2 regions of the Johannesbaptistia floridana genome follow, and region 2 is predicted to be linked to the other one. Evidence: predicted binding sites of a transcription regulator. Region 2 holds the regulator's gene; the other holds the start of a gene.
What was found. Region 2 encodes HrcA, which represses chaperone genes, less so after heat shock. Its sites were predicted from a motif close to TTAGCACTCNNANNNTNNGAGTGCTAA; they were not measured.
Positions count from the first base shown of each region.

Region 1: a site for HrcA is predicted at 1,497-1,523, ahead of groES (co-chaperone GroES). Genes of this name have one in related genera too.

Region 1 is NZ_JALKVM010000351.1:42,714-51,095, reverse strand. Features, by position in the region: gene groL (chaperonin GroEL) at 1-1,060, opposite strand, end outside; gene groES (co-chaperone GroES) at 1,122-1,433, opposite strand; gene MW688_RS19460 (hypothetical protein) at 1,593-1,982, shown strand; gene MW688_RS19455 (squalene/phytoene synthase family protein) at 2,127-2,987, opposite strand; gene ilvD (dihydroxy-acid dehydratase) at 3,182-4,870, shown strand; gene MW688_RS19445 (EAL domain-containing protein) at 5,029-7,515, shown strand; partial or broken gene MW688_RS19440 (hypothetical protein) at 7,599-7,748, shown strand; gene MW688_RS19435 (EAL domain-containing protein) at 7,953-8,382, shown strand, end outside.
Region 2 is NZ_JALKVM010000062.1:7,913-16,294, reverse strand. Features, by position in the region: gene MW688_RS04585 (DUF3352 domain-containing protein) at 169-1,863, opposite strand; gene MW688_RS04580 (rhodanese-like domain-containing protein) at 1,943-2,293, shown strand; gene hrcA (heat-inducible transcriptional repressor HrcA) at 2,384-3,430, shown strand; gene MW688_RS04570 (peroxidase family protein) at 3,528-5,297, opposite strand; gene pyk (pyruvate kinase) at 5,519-7,279, shown strand; gene MW688_RS04560 (hypothetical protein) at 7,276-7,740, opposite strand; gene MW688_RS04555 (rubredoxin) at 7,873-8,220, shown strand; gene MW688_RS04550 (photosynthesis system II assembly factor Ycf48) at 8,290-8,382, shown strand, end outside.

The sequences.
Region 1 (8,382 bases), on a different contig from region 2:
ATTCTTCTATTTGACGACGAATTTGCTCGCAACGAGCTTTAACCTTGTCTTCGTTACCTTCAGCCACAATAGTAGTGTTGTCCTTAGTAATGGTAACACGACGAGCTGAACCAAGCATTTCTACTTTAGCGCTTTCTAGTTTTAAGCCTGCGTCTTCACTAATTAATTCGCCACCAGTTAAAACGGCAATATCTTCGAGCATTTGCTTACGGCGATCGCCAAAACCAGGAGCTTTAATTGCGGCTACTGTTAGTACACCACGTAAACGGTTAACTACTAAAGTAGCTAAAGCTTCTTTCTCAATATCTTCAGCAATAATTACTAAAGGCTTACCTTGGCGTGCCGCTTGTTCTAGGATAGGAACTAAGTCTTGAATTAGGGTAATTTTTTTGTCAGTGATTAAAATCAAGGGATCTTCAAACACCCCTTCCATACGTTCGGTATCAGTGACGAAGTAAGGAGAAATATATCCCTTATCGAAGCGCATACCTTCAGTAACTTCTAGTTCAGTAGTCATAGACTTACCTTCTTCTAGAGAAATTACTCCGTCTTTACCCACTTTGTCCATCGCTTTAGAGATCATTTCACCCACTTCTTGGTCGTTACCGGCTGAAATTGACCCTACTTGTGCGATCGCCTTAGAATCTTCGATGGGTTTAGCGTGTTCTTTAATTTTTTCTACTAAAAATTCTGTAGCTTTATCGATTCCACGCTTGATGGCGATTGGATTAGCCCCTGCGGCTACATTACGTAGACCTTCTTTGACAATTGCGTGAGCGATTACTGTAGCAGTTGTAGTTCCATCTCCTGCTACATCGTTAGTTTTAGAGGCAGCTTGGCGAATTAAAGATACTCCAGTATTCTCGATATGATCTTCTAATTCAATTTCTTTAGCGATAGTTACACCATCGTTGACAATTTGAGGAGCGCCAAATTTTTTCTCTAAAACTACGTTACGACCTTTGGGACCTAGAGTCACTGCTACTGCTTCTGCTAGTAAGTCAATACCTCTTTCTAAAGCACGACGTGCATCTTCGTTGTAAATGATTGATTTAGCCATAATTTCTCTGTTCCTTAACTCCAATAGTTGTTTGTGGATAAAGTTGCTTTTTGCGGTTATTTTAAGAAACTGCTGCTAGGATATCTTTTTCTGATAGTAGTACGTAGTCGTCACCAGCTAGTTTGATATCAGTACCTGCATACTTGGAATATAAAACTTTGTCTCCTACTTTTACTTCTACAGGAGCACGAGAACCGTCTTCATTGAGTTTCCCTGCACCTACTGCTACTACTTCTCCTACTTGAGGTTTTTCTTTAGCTGTATCAGGGAGTAAAATACCTCCACTAGTTTTTTCTTCTGAGGGACTTACTTTTACGAATACGCGGTCCCCCAAGGGTTTCACTGTAGATACATTGATACTAATTGCAGCCATAAGTTATCCTCTTTCTTTATTGTTGTAAAATCGAATTAGGTTTTTTAATTTGTGAGAATTTATTTAGCACTCTCACCTTACGAGTGCTAATGTAACGAAACTTAGGTTACTATGGCAACGGGGTAAGGAGTGCGGTTTACCGAACTTAGGCAAAAAATTATGAATGCAAAAAGACACATACTCGCCGCTCTTGGCAGCAATATTTATTTAATCTGTTGTCTATCAGGGATAGCACAGGCCCAAACAGAAGGTTCCTGTTATATGGTTAATGACACAGGAAATACCATTGATTTATCTGCCCTTTGTGGACAACCATCAGCAATAGGTAATAATCAGGGAAATCAAACTCAATCATCCCCAAATGAGGAAAATACAGGCGTATCTAATAGAAATAGTCCCTATGTAAGGGGTAGTGAAGCTACAGAAGAATTGCCACCAGAGCAATCAGAGGCACAACAAGCACCCCCTTCAGCAACAACTGAAGAAGATGGTAGTTTAGGAAGGTCCTTGCGGCGTTTACGTCAGAATGGAAGTATGAGACAAAGATAAAAATAGTAATAGTTGTTGGTTTTCTCTAGCATCGAACCTTTTAATTCATCCGACTTTTGTCCCTTAGCTTAAAAGCGTAAGGGAATTTCTGTCGGTTGGTTTAAATGAATAGTTGGTTAGATAGTTTTGAGACCTAACTAAATTTTATATTTCTGCATTACCACTAGCTAAGATGGAATTACCATCCCACCTGGAGGTACTTGCTCGTTCAACCAAAGCTAAGACATCATTGCGAGTCAATTTTTCTTTACCAAGAGCAATAACCTCCAAAGTTCCATAAGCTAAAGCCAGAGGAATTTGACAGAAATTTAAAGCAGGACCAGGAGGAAGTGATTTAGTGTAAAGATCAGCTAAATGTAAGTTATCGCGAGCGTAAGTTTGCATCATAGTGTGGTTCCAACCATTGGGAAAAAAATCGACTCCCCGGAGACGGTCTTCTTTATAGTTACGCAAAATATTCACAGATTGTAAACCACGACCGAAGCCAATAGCATACATACGATTAGTTTTAGTATTATTGTACCAAGACCATAAATCAGAAAGTAATAAGCCAACAGCACCAGCTACACTAAAAGTATAACTATCTAAGTCAGCACGGGTTTCTATTTTCCAATTATTCTCAGACCAATAAGCCATGCGATCAGCCATAGCAGCAGTAGCATCCCAAATTCTAGGAGCGATCGCCACAGGTGCTAAGCAACACCATTCACCAATTCTCACAGTAACTTCAGCCAGTTGACTTTCTTTAGTTTTAATTCCAGTAACAAAATCATTAATTTGAGAGTTTTCTCTACTAGCTTGTAAGTTAAAACTCAGTTGACGTAATAATTTAGTTTTAGTGAGATTATCAAGAGAGGGATGATCTTCAATCTCGTCAATCGCCCTCATACATAAATAAGCAGAAGCAACGGCTTCTAAGAGTTCATCTGGTAAACGAGAGATAGGAATATAAAAAGTGCGACTCGTCTGTTTGAGAATGTCTAAAGCATTTTCACGTAAACTCATTAATTTAGCTCCTCACGCCATAAAGAATATCCAAAGATTTACTCAAGTATTCAACTTCGTTTTTAGCAATAATCATAACTGAATTGCGAAAATTTAGGAAACTTTTGTGAATTAGCCTCCAACTACTACAAGTTGAGATTAAGCTATGCTTATCCTAAAATACTTTTACTAATTCCACAAAACAAAATTAGCTAATGACAGAAAATTTACGGAGTAAAATTGTTACTCAAGGACAAAAGCGAGCTCCCAACCGCGCCATGTTGCGAGCAGTCGGCTTTGAAGATCAAGATTTTAGTAAAGCCATTGTTGGTATAGCCAATGGCTATAGTACTATTACACCCTGCAATATGGGAATCAATGATTTAGCAAAAAAAGCTGAAATCGCCGTCAAAGAATCGGGAGCAATGCCCCAGCTTTTTGGCACAATTACTATCAGTGATGGCATTTCTATGGGGACAGAAGGGATGAAATACTCTCTCGTTTCTCGTGACGTAATTGCCGATTCCATTGAAACAGTCTGTAACGGTCAAAGCCTCGATGGAGTATTAGCTATTGGCGGTTGTGATAAAAATATGCCCGGTGCCATGATTGCTATGGCTCGTTTGAATATTCCTAGTATTTTTGTCTATGGTGGCACAATTAAACCAGGTTACTACCAAGGACAAAAACTCAATATAGTTAGTGCCTTTGAAGCCGTAGGACAGTATAGCGCAGGCAAGATTACAGAAGGGGAATTACTAGAAATTGAACGTCATGCTTGCCCGGGTGCTGGTTCTTGTGGAGGTATGTATACGGCTAATACCATGTCCTCAGCATTTGAAGCTATGGGGATGAGTTTACCCTATTCCTCGACTATGGCAGCTGAAGACGCAGAAAAAGCCGATAGTGCGGCTAAATCAGCTTTTGTCTTAGTAGAAGCAATTCGTAAGCAAATTTTACCTAGTCAAATTCTCACTCGCAAAGCTTTTGAAAATGCTATTTCTGTAATAATGGCAGTAGGAGGTTCTACTAACTCAGTCCTACATTTATTGGCGATCGCCAACACCATGGGAGTAGACCTCAAACTTAATGATTTTGAAGTTATTCGTCAAAGAGTTCCTGTACTTTGTGACCTCAAACCCTCGGGTAAATACCTGACTACTGATTTACACCAGGCAGGAGGAATCCCCCAAGTGATGAAAATGCTTTTAGTCAATGACTTAATTCATGGAGATGCCATAACCATCACTGGTCAAACTATCGCGGAAATTCTGGCTGATATACCCGAAAAACCATCTCCTCAACAAGATGTTATTCACTCTTTTGATAATCCTATCTACACCAAAGGACATCTAGCTATTCTCACTGGTAACCTAGCACCAGAAGGAGCTGTCGCTAAAATTACTGGCATCAAAAAACGTCAAATTACTGGACCTGCTCGTGTTTTTGAATCAGAAGAAACCTGCTTAAAGGCAATTTTAGCCGGAGAGATTAAGCCAGGAGATGTAGTGATTATTCGTTATGAAGGTCCCAAAGGCGGCCCAGGAATGCGCGAAATGCTGGCACCTACCTCTGCTTTAATTGGGGCAGGATTAGGAGATTCTGTGGGTTTAATTACTGATGGCCGTTTCTCTGGGGGAACTTATGGCTTAGTTGTGGGTCACGTGGCTCCAGAAGCGGCTGTCGGAGGTCCTCTCGCTCTTGTAGAAGAAGGAGATCTCATCACCATCGATGCTGATAGAAATTTACTAGAAATTCAGGTGTCAGAAGTAGAATTGCGAGCAAGGCTGGAACATTGGCAACCTCTTCAACCTCGTTACACTCGGGGAGTACTTGCTAAGTATGCTAAGTTGGTTTCTTCAAGTTCTTTAGGCGCGGTCACTGATTTAGATCTGTTAAAATAGTAAATAGTCAATTACTATTGTTTGTGTCTCTCTTTCCCTTCTGTTTATCTAAACAGAAGGAAACTTCACTCAATAAAATTCACATAAATTCTGATGTTTTCATCTTCTCTTTCTTAATAATTCTTTAGACTCTTACTTAACATTAATAGGTCAACTCCATGGGTAATAACTCTGAGCAAACACGCCATATTCTAGTAATAGAAGATCGTAAGGCCCGTCGTCTTGTCACTCTAGAAAATAGCACTTATTCTATTGGTCGCGAGACAAAAAATAATATAGTACTTTATGAGCACCAAGTCTCCCGTCATCATGCTACTTTGTTAAGGATAGTTGACTATAAGACGGATCAATTTTTTTATCGGATTATTGACGGCGATTTGCAAGGAAAAAAAAGCACCAATGGCTTAACGATTAATAGCAAAAAAAGTTTATCTCATGAGCTTCAACATGGTGATATTATCGGGTTTGGAGGAAAAGCTAAAGCAATTTATAAAATTATATTTGACAGCAGTCCTGATTTTAACTTGATTGAAAATGATGAAGACGTAGAATCAGAAGAAAAAACTTCGATTGAGCAGAAAAAAAATCAAGCTAAAAATGAAGATATATCCAAAGAAACATTGGCATTTCCAGAAGAATCAGAATTAGAAGAATATAGCCCAAAAGATTTGGTTAGATTAGCATCTTTTCCAGAGTTAAGCCCAAATCCAATTATTGAGATCAATAACAAAGGAGAAGTAACTTATGCTAATAGTGCGGCAATTTTAAGATTTAAAGATATAGAAAATAGCAAAAAAAAACACCCAATAATTGCTGGTTTAATAGAAAAAAATAATATAGAAAATAAACCCCAAGGCTTGTTGGTAAGAGAAGTAAAAATAGGTTCAGAAATATTTGAACAATATGTTCACTACTTGGCTGATATCCAAGTAGTTAGAAGCTATATATTCGATTACACTAAACGCAAGCACAATAATATTGCGATCAAGGCCAGTGAAGCTATTTATCACTCAATTTTAAACAAACTCGATGAAGGAATACTACTGGTAAATGCAGTTTCTAAAAAAATTATTCAAGCAAATTATGCTTATAGCAATTTAACTGGCTACAGTATTCGATCACTGCTTAATTTATCATTATCAGATATAGTAGAGTTAGAAAAAGATGTAATAGAAAATCAAATAACTACCAATATTAGAGTAAATAATCAGTTAGTAGGAACATCAGTACATCGCCATAAAAATGGTTATCCAATTGATGTTAATGTGAAAGTCCATACCGTAAATTATGAAGATCAACAAACTATATGTTTAATTGTGACGGAGAAAAAAGAAGCCGATACTATTTCTCAAGATTTTAATCAAAATATTTTACTGTATGATCCTCTGACAGGATTACCAAATAAAACTCTATTTTTAGAACACTTGACTAAGGCAATTGCTAACGCCAAAAGACATCAAAATTTAGCGGGTATATTATTGATAGAAATCAATCATCGCGAAAAAATTACAACTACAATGGCAAGACAAGAACAAGAAAAGATTATCAAAACAATCAGTCAAGTAATTAAAAATAGTTTGAGGGCAGGAGATACAGTCTCTCGTTGGGATAGTTATCAATTTATTATCTTACTTTCACGTCTATTTGAAATTAAAGATATTGGTAAAATTGCCCAAAGACTATTAAAACACTTACAAGTTTTAGCTAAAGAATTTTCTATTAACTGCAACTTCAATATCGGTGGAAGTGTATATCCTACAGAAGGAGAAGAGGCTTCTGTATTAATTGATAAGGCAGAATATGCTTTAGAAAAAATCAAAGAAAAACCAGGCAATAATTTTTATAATGCTCAAGTTGACAAAAAAACAGTGAAACTCCTCAAAGCAGAAAAGCTTTTAGAAACTGCTATGGAAAAAGAAGAATTAAAAATATATTATCAACCTGTAGTAGCACTTGATGGCAAAGAAATTATATGTTTAGAAGCAATTATACATTGGCAACATGAAGAAGTTGGTATACTTACTCCCGAAAAGTTCATGCCTGTAGCAAAAAAAACTAACATGATTAATAAAATTGGCGACTGGTTAGTTAATACTATTTGTGAACAAAACCAAGCTTGGCGAGCCTATGGTATACCTATAGTTCCTATTAGTATTAGCTGTTCAGCTAAACAGTTTCAAGAAAGCAACTTGATAGAAAAACTAGTAGATGTTTTAGATAAATATGGATTAGAACATCATTTTTTAGAAATAGCTATTGACTCTGAATGTATTAGTGAAAATCAAGAGTTAGCAACTAAGAAAATTCAAGAATTAAATAAAGTAGGTATAAGTGTAAGTTTAGATGATTTTGGCACCGGGGTATCTTATCTTGAATATTTACAACAGTTTACCTTTAGTCACTTGAAATTACATCAATCTCTAACCAAATCAATTTTAAACCCAGACTCCAACAATGCGATTATTAACGCAGCGATCGCTCTCAGTAAAGTTTCTGACGTTAAAGTTATTGCTAAAGGTGTAGAAACAGCAGAACAAGTTGATAAATTACGAGAACTCCGTTGTCACGAAATCCAAGGAAATTTCATTTATCCACCCTTGAATCCAGAGGAGATAGTTCAAATTAATTCAGAATATTTCTCTTAAGTAAGTAAATTTCCTGACTACCTTCAGGAATTTTTTGCTTTGAAAAACAAAAAATCTGAGTTTTCCCCGAGGCTAAGGCTCTCAACATCAAAATAGTAGCAATGGGCATAGAAGATCCAACTCAGGTAAATCTACTTAGGACATTAGAGTGTGAAGTAATTCAAGGTAATCTTTGGGGAGCTTTTTTAAATAGTCAACAAGTAACGGAACTATTGCATCATGGCCTTGACTGACAGTAATTTTACTTAATAACTTTGCATCAGTCTAACTATATAAAAATATTTTAAAGATGCTAATTTAATTCATTTATTAGTTTTTAGATTAAAATATAGTTATGTAAGTGGAATAAAAACTAATAGGCCAAAAAAGCCAAAAATCATATTCAGAGTGAGAATAATTAAGGAAGTATAGATCCTGAAGGGAATTTAATCAGTAATATGAGCAACAACTTACCTTTTCGCCATATTTTAGTAGTAGAAGATGAAAAATCTAGGCGTATTGTCTCTTTAGAAGAAACCGTTTATTCTTTAGGGCGTGATTCTAGTAACGCTATAGTGATTTATGACCGCCAAGTCTCTAGAGTCCATGCGACTTTACTACAAGAAGAAGACACGGGCAATGGTCAAAGCATGTACAAAGTTATCGATGGCGATTTAAGAGGGAACATTAGCACTAACGGAGTTGTAGTGAATGGAAAACCTTGCTCGTCTCATGTATTAAAACACGGTGATGTACTACGTTTTGGAGAAAAGTCTAAAGCTTTATACTATATTCTTTCAGATCCTTCAGTAATTAATCTCTTTAGAGAAGATAGTGAGATAACCGACCAAGTTAGCAGTTTTAGTCAAAAAGTTACGAGAGTAGAAT
Region 2 (8,382 bases):
AAGCTTCTGAATATAATATAATTAATGGTGCGTTACACTTCGTATTTCGCACCCTACATTCTAAATACAAGATAATTAATGGTGCGTTACACTTTGTTAACGCACCCTACATAATGTTTTTTTAACTAGGATTTATTACCGTTGAATAGTTACCCTTTGTAGACTTTTTTATTCTTGCAAATTAAACAAAATATTAGCTTGTTTAATTCCCGAATCTGAATCAGTTTCTAAACTAGTAATAGTTAGAGATTGTAGATGATCAAATAGAGGTCTTGCCGATAATTCTAAAACTCGTACTAGAGGAAACTGTTTTTCTAAAATTCCTCGACCTGTTTCCCAATCAAGATAAACATAACCCTGATTTTCTTGAGGGAGTAAACTAACACTATCTACCCAATTCTGATTAGAAATCAAAGGAGATTCTGAGGCAGCTAAAGCTTTAGCTAAAGCTTCTAAAGAAGAACTAAGAATAGAATATTTACCGATATTGGTATGAACTCCCTTAACCTCAGTATCGAGACGAAAAGATTTACTGATACTAGAATCAGGCTGAGACAATTGAGACCAAACTACAGTATTGCGGTTAAAAAGTGGAATAGTATTAACACTATTACCTTTAGCTTTAGCTAAGTCATCAAGATGTGCTATGGCTTCCTCTGAGTTAGCATCAGGAACTTGTTCTACCACAAAAATCCAATCACTTTTTCTCTTACCAGGTAAAGGAATTAAACCTAAGGCATATTCTCCTTCTACCCAACTAAAAATATCTTGGGGTAAATCAACCTCTTTAACACTATCTACTACTTTTTCTAAAACAGGTTTTAAAGCAGGATAGGTAGCAGTAGCATCAATTTCCTCAGTTTCGGTGGTGAGAGAAGTCCAAAATTGGTCTAAATCAGTCCCAGCGATCGCCAGAATGCTTTCTGAGGGGAGATAATTTAAAGCCTCTACAGGCTTAGTGAGTGATGCTTGACCCTCTGCTTGCTGAGGCAATCCAATGATTGCTGTTTGGGCTAACAATCCTTGGGGTTTCACGGAAATTGTGGTAGTTAGTAATTGATTTATATCGGGGGTTTCTTGCCAAGGTAAATTACTAATCCAAGCTGACACAGCGGGAAGATTGAGATAAACTACACCAATACGAGGGTCTACTAAAGAATTAATAGCTTTTTGGTAATTAGGAGAATTAAGTAAACTAAGTTCAGTAGCTTGAACATTATTAATAGCATCTTTAAGGACTTTAGGATGATTAGCAAACAGGACAAATTCTCCCACCACGGCACTGGCGGCGATATTATTTTCAACTCCCACAAGTTTAGGTTTTTGATAGATTAAATTAATACCCTTGTACTGTTCAAATATTAAATCAGAAGTTCCCGCCAAGGCTTTTTTCGAGTAGGAAGCTTGTAGGAATTGACGGGCTTTCTCTGGTTGTTGAGTAGCGGTTACTAACAAATAACCAGGTTGATTACCATTGTCACTATTGCGGTCAAAATCCAAAGAAGTAACAGCTATAGTGATTTCTTCCCCCAACCAATCTTTAATATCCTCTTGATAATCTAAACCCAAATTAGCCAGTAAGCTTTTTTTGAGTTGAGTTAATTCTTTTTTTGCTTGACGACGCTTACCTACAGGTGCGGTCAATTGCCTAAGACTCTCTAAACGTTCAGGATTTACTAACAAAGAGGCCATCAAAGGCGCCTGTTTAGGCACAAACATTGTTCCCGTTGGTTGTGTTTCTACTCCTCCCCCTAAAAGACGAAGGGCGCTTTGGTTAATAATCCAAGTAAAACTACCCACAGCAAGTAAAATTAGTAAAGCTGAACCTACTGCTAAAGTTAAAAGAAGAGAACGCAATTTCATTAAAAATTTTCCATAATTATAATTAGTTTTCTTTTTTAACATTATCATCAATTAATATCACTTTAATCTTGTATTATCTATGTCTATCAATCATCCACTCAACAAAATCAGTGTAGAAGAATTAGCTAGTCGTCTTGAGGAAAAAGACGAAACATTGCAATTAATCGATGTTAGAGAACCAGAAGAAGCAGAAATAGCCTCAATTCCGGGATTTCAATTGCTGCCTCTGAGTCAATTCAATCAATGGTCAGAGGAGATTCCCACGCGGTTTGAGCCAAATGTAGAAACTTTGGTAATCTGTCATCATGGTGTTCGTTCGGCTCAAATGTGTCATTGGTTACAGAGTATCGGTTTTACCCAGGTTAAAAATATTACTGGAGGGATTGATGCCTATAGCGTGATCGTAGATTCAACTATTCCTCGCTACTAAGTCAGTGTAGGTTTTTGGAAAAAGCGCTATACTAACATCAAAAACTAATTTAACCAACTTTTCAAAAATAAAAAAATTACTATTGGGCTAATGTCTGTTCAAAACCATCTCAATGAGCGCCATCAGCATATTCTCAAGGCTACCATTAAGCATTATATTGCTACTGCTGAGCCTGTTGGGTCAAAAACTTTAATTGACGAATATGATTTTAGCATTAGTTCAGCTACTATTCGTAACGTGATGGTGAAATTAGAAAAAGCCGGCTTACTATACCAACCTCATACTTCAGCAGGACGTGTTCCTTCTGACGAAGGTTACCGTATTTATGTAGACAAACTAATCACGCCTAATTACCATTTAGAAAAAAAAATAGAGGAGTATTTTCAAAAGCAACTCGAATATAAAACTCTCAGCTTTGAATCATTAATTCAAAAGGCAGCTAAGTTAATTGCTTCTGTCAGTGGTTACATTACCCTGATAACTACTCCTCAAACTCACACTAATCAATTACGTCATTTACAATTGTTACTTACGGAATCTGAGCAAATAATCTTAATTATAGTGACAGATTCCTATCAAAGCCAGTCTTTTTTAATTGAATCACAAGGAGAAATATTTAGTGAAGCCGAGTTACAAATTTTATCTAACTTTTTAAATGACCATTTAAAAGGCCGCTATATTTTTGAATTGGGTAACATAGATTGGCATAATTTTCAAGAGATGGGAAAATACGCTCAATTCTTATCGAAACTGTTCAGCGATTTTGCCAATCAAATAAAATTAGATAAAACTTGTCCTATTGTAATGCACGGCATCTCAGAGATACTGCGACAACCAGAATTTTCTCAACCCCAGACAACTCAAATGTTGTTTTATCTTCTAGAAGAACAAAAAGAGGAAATCTGGCCCCTGATTTCTGCCACATCAGCCTCAGTTTCTCAAGTTAATATTCGTATAGGGTCAGAAAATGATTTAGAACCAATGCGTAACTGTAGTTTAGTTTCATGTACTTATAGACAAGGAAACTTACCAGCAGGGAGTATAGCGATACTTGGTCCTACGAGAATGTTGTATGAAAATACCATTTCTCTGGTAAAATCAGCAGCAAGTTATCTCTCAAAAATATTAACAGGATAGTGATTAATTTTGTGAAAACTATTGTTACATTACTGCTGATTTAGTTATTAGCGATCGCCATCGGGTGAAAATCAGTATTTATATCAAATGCAAATAATCAAAACTTCTGAGGATATTTAGTAAAGAAAATAATGCCAAAACCAAGTAAAAAAATGACTGTAGAGGGTTCGGGTACAGTGGTAGCCGTATAAAAAAAGGCATCATCCTGGATATCTTCAATAGTAGAATTACGAGTCACTAAATCAGATAAAGTAGTGTGAGTAATCTGGGGATCTAAGAAAGTCAAAGTATCTAAATGATTCAAATAAAAAAAGCGATCTCCATCACGTAGCCTTCTAAATTGGTCAGCCACAATAGTTCCAAAAGTTTCTCCCAAAATAACCTTAGATTGATAGGGCTTTTCTGCTAAACCTCCCACCCATAAATCTAGATCATCTACAGACAAATAAATTCTACTCAAACGATCACTAATAAATAAATCAGGATTAATCTCAGTAAAACTATTATAGGGAGTCAAACCAAGATTACTACGGACATAATTGAGACTACCTAAACCGACATCTCTACCCCGTGCAATATTAACAGCGGCTAAATCATTACCACCACTAGCCGCGGGGAACATAAAATTACGTAATTCATCTACTAAAAAAGGGTCAAAAGCTTGAGATGTTTGGGAAGCAAGACCCATTAACAAAGAATCAGCGCCATTATCGATAATTTCTTGAGTATTGAAGAAACTCTCATTAAGGGGCAACTCAGCGATAATATTGTGATTCTGATTAACTCGAAGTAAACTAGGAGACAGGGTGGTGTGACCAAAACGAAAAGCAGCATTAGCAAATTCTTCGCTGACGCTGGCATTGACCTGAGGATTATAGCCAGTATACTCGCCCAAGGCATCATCTGTGATTAACAAGGGTAAAAATTCATTGTAGGTAATAATTTGAATTTGAGCTGTAACAACTCTTCTAGCCCCTTGGAATAAAAATTCATCTTCACTTAAACCCGAATCTCTCAAGGCTTTAATTAATTGTGAATCTCCGGCATCTAGACGGCTTTTCAATTCTCTAGCGAGACGATTATGTTCTCTCACCATCAGAGTATGAGTAGCTATTAACCCCAACTGCTCATTAACTCGGGCATCACCTGCGGCAAAAAGTTGATCGCGCTCAATTCCGAGAGGGTTAGCAAGAGGTACATTGACTTGACTCGCTCTTGGTAATAATTCTTCTCCATTGATCATATCAGTTTTTAATAATCCATCAGTAAATGTTCGCAGTTGATTAGAGATACTCACGGAAGAACCATAAACCATAGAGGCATCTATATAGGCAGTTATCTGATTATGATGTTCTGCGGGTACACCGGGAATAGCAGTACCTGGAACTATTTCATTTCTAGTAAAGGGAATACCAAAAGGGGAGTAGAGAGAATCTGGTTTACCTGTAGCAATATCAATAGGATTAACAGGAATATTACTAGGAGGAGCACCAGATTCTGGTTCATTCAAACTAATATCATGATCTACAAACTGACCCCATTGAAATAACCAACTACTTATATTGAGAGAATTAGGTAGAGATTGTCCATCTTGACGCACCACTATATTACTAACATCCCGGGGATTAGGAAGTGTCGTCACACCATCACTAGCTAAAGAGCGAGGACTGGAGTAGCCATCTTCATAGGCGGGTGGAGCTAGTCTGATTAGGGGTGTATGGACTTTTCCCCAGTCTGAATTCACTAAGTTGTTGTTAGAACCATCAAAACTAGGAAATTCTAGAGCTTGAGCCGGAACTATTGCTATACTAGCAACAAATATAGCTGTTTTAAACTTTAAAAATAAACTATAAAAGTACATAGTCATTCAGTATAATTAACTAATGAATAAGCCAATTATATGAAAATGCCCATTAATATTGTGACCGCCTGAGGTGGTCACTTGTACTTAGCAGCTTATCAATTTTGAATATTAATAGTAGAGGAGTGCTGTATAATCAAAAGCTATCGATTGAAGTTTGAACAGACTCTGTAAAATAGAAATATTTTCCTCAAGGCCAAATAATACTAATAGTATATGTAATTCCTATGCAATTTAGAAATTTTCCTAACCGCACGAAAATAGTAGCTACTCTAGGTCCAGCCACTAAAGATCCGGAAATACTGCGCCAAATTATTAAAGCAGGGGCAACTACCATTAGGTTAAACTTTTCCCACAATAATCATCAATACCATCAAGAAAGTATTCGTTTGATTCGCCAAACAGCCTATGAATTAGACCAACCTGTGGCAATTTTACAAGATTTACAAGGGCCCAAAATTCGTTTAGGAGAATTTAAAGAAGGCAATATTATTCTCAAACCCGGAGATCCCTTTGTGCTTACCAGTCATCCAGTTGAGTGTAATCAACAGATTAGTTCTATTAGTTACCAGTATCTTGCTGAAGAAGTCCCAGCCGGGGCAAAAATCCTTCTTGATGATGGCAAAGTAGAGATGCAGGTAGAAAACATTAAACCTGGGGCAAAAGAACTACACTGTCGAGTTGTGGTAGGTGGAGTACTTTCAAGTAAAAAAGGGGTTAATTTTCCCGGGGTGTATCTTTCGGTTAAAGCCTTAACAGAAAAAGATAGAACTGACTTGATGTTTGGTTTAGACCAAGGGGTAGACTGGGTAGCGTTGAGCTTTGTACGTAACCCTCAAGATATTTTGGAAATAAAAGACTTAATTGCTAATAGTGGGAAGTCTGTACCAGTAATCGCCAAAATTGAAAAGCACGAGGCTATAGAACAAATGGAGTCTATTCTCTCCTTGTGTGATGGAGTGATGGTGGCTAGGGGCGATTTAGGGGTAGAATTACCAGCAGAAGACGTGCCCATCTTGCAAAAACGTTTAATTACTGTGGCAAATCAGTTAGGAATACCTGTAATTACAGCCACACAAATGTTAGATAGTATGGCCAATAATCCTCGCCCCACCCGCGCTGAAGTTTCCGATGTAGCCAATGCCATTTTAGATGGCACTGATGCGGTGATGTTATCTAATGAAACAGCCGTAGGGAAGTATCCTGTAGAAGCAGTAGCAACCATGGCAACCATCGCCCAACGCATCGAAAAAGAGGAGTTTAACCTCCGTAATTACCCGGTTAATAAATCTTCGGTGCCCAATGCGATCGCCGGCGCTGTCAGTCAAATTGCCCACCAGTTAGATGTGGCCGCGATTATGACTTTAACTAAAACTGGTGCTACAGCACGTAATGTTTCCAAATTTCGCCCTCAAAAACCAATCCTTGCTGTAACTCCTCATGTTAGCATAGCTAGACAGTTACAAGTTGTCTGGGGAGTTAAGCCTTTATTAGTACTAGATTTAGCATCTAATACCCAAACCTTTGAAGCAGCTTTAAACGTTGCCCAAGAAAAAGCTTTGTTAAACAATGGAGATTTAGTGGTGATGACAGCAGGAACTGTACAAGGGGTTTCGGGTTCTACAGATTTAATCAAAGTGGAAGTAGTTAAATCTATACTGGGTACAGGAGTAGGTATTGGTCAAGGATTAGTTACAGGGAGGGCCAGAGTTGCTAGTCATCCTCAAACCTTAACCCACTTTAACCCGGGTGATATCCTGGTGGTTCCCTCTACGGATGCTGATTGTGTGGAGATGATTCGCCAAGCATCTGGGGTAATTACAGAAGTAGGACGCTTTAACAGTCATGGCGCCCAAATTTGTCTACGTTTGGGTATACCAGTGATTGTAGGTTTTGAAGAAGCGACTAAAATCATTCGCGACGGAGCTATTATTACCCTTGATATTAATCGAGGTTTAGTCTATTCTGGCTTAAAAAGCAATGTTTAGACAGTTTTATGAGTGTGGGGATGTTGCTTGATATTATCTTCTTGGCGAACCACATTCACAGCATTAAGCACTCGCTTACGTTCTAAAGAATAGTTAAAATCATCACGAAGTTGACCTAGGGGAATGTATTCTTGAGCGTTGGGACGACTTTTATAAGTACGTGCTGCCGCTATCATTCTACTAGTAAAATCATCACAGAATTGGGTAGATGAGGGAAATTCGGGAGGCATTTTTAAGTTTTCTTCATCTACCAATTCATTAATTAATTTGCCACAAGCAAACTGGTAAGAAGTAGCGATTCCTTTGATAATAGCTTCTAAAGCCGCAGAAGGTATGGGTTCAATGATTTGAACTTGATGATACTCCCCATCTTCCTTGAGAAAACAAGTTGCTAAACCAAAAACACAGTAATCATCTGAATTAATATCTTGAGCCTGATTAAGCAAACTATTAACACTCATTTTAAAATCCGTAAAACTTTAACTTAATCATGCTATCACATTAACCTTGAAGATGAGAAACAAATAAAGATTAAAAAAAACTCAAAATATGTCATAATTTGTTACAGAACAATTAAGATTTGCTTAAGAGCGATGAGCGATCGACCAGAAGAAAAAACTATGTCTGAAAAAGCCCCAGCTAACTACGAATGTCGTAGCTGTGGCTATGTGTACGAACCTGCCAAGGGAGACGGAAAGAGTAACACAGAACCTGGGACTCTATTTGAAGACCTTCCTTTAGACTGGCGTTGTCCAGTATGCGGAGTACGGAAAGCTCAATTTCAAAACGTAGGGGCCAGCGGCGCTCCATCAGGTTTTGAAGAAAATCTCAAATACGGATTAGGAGTAAATACACTCACTCCCAATCAGAAAAATCTGCTCATTTTTGGAGCTTTAGCTTTAGGATTTATTTTCTTTATTAGTCTTTATGGTCTCAAGTAAAACTCCCTAATAGCAAACAAGATTTAGCACATTAAAAAGCTTGATAGTTACAAATTTAACTGGTATTCTATGAAAAAATTGCAACAAATTGTTATAATTGTTATATTTGCTGTTATCAGCGCAGGATGTAGCGGTTTACCATCTACAGAAAATAGTCCCTGG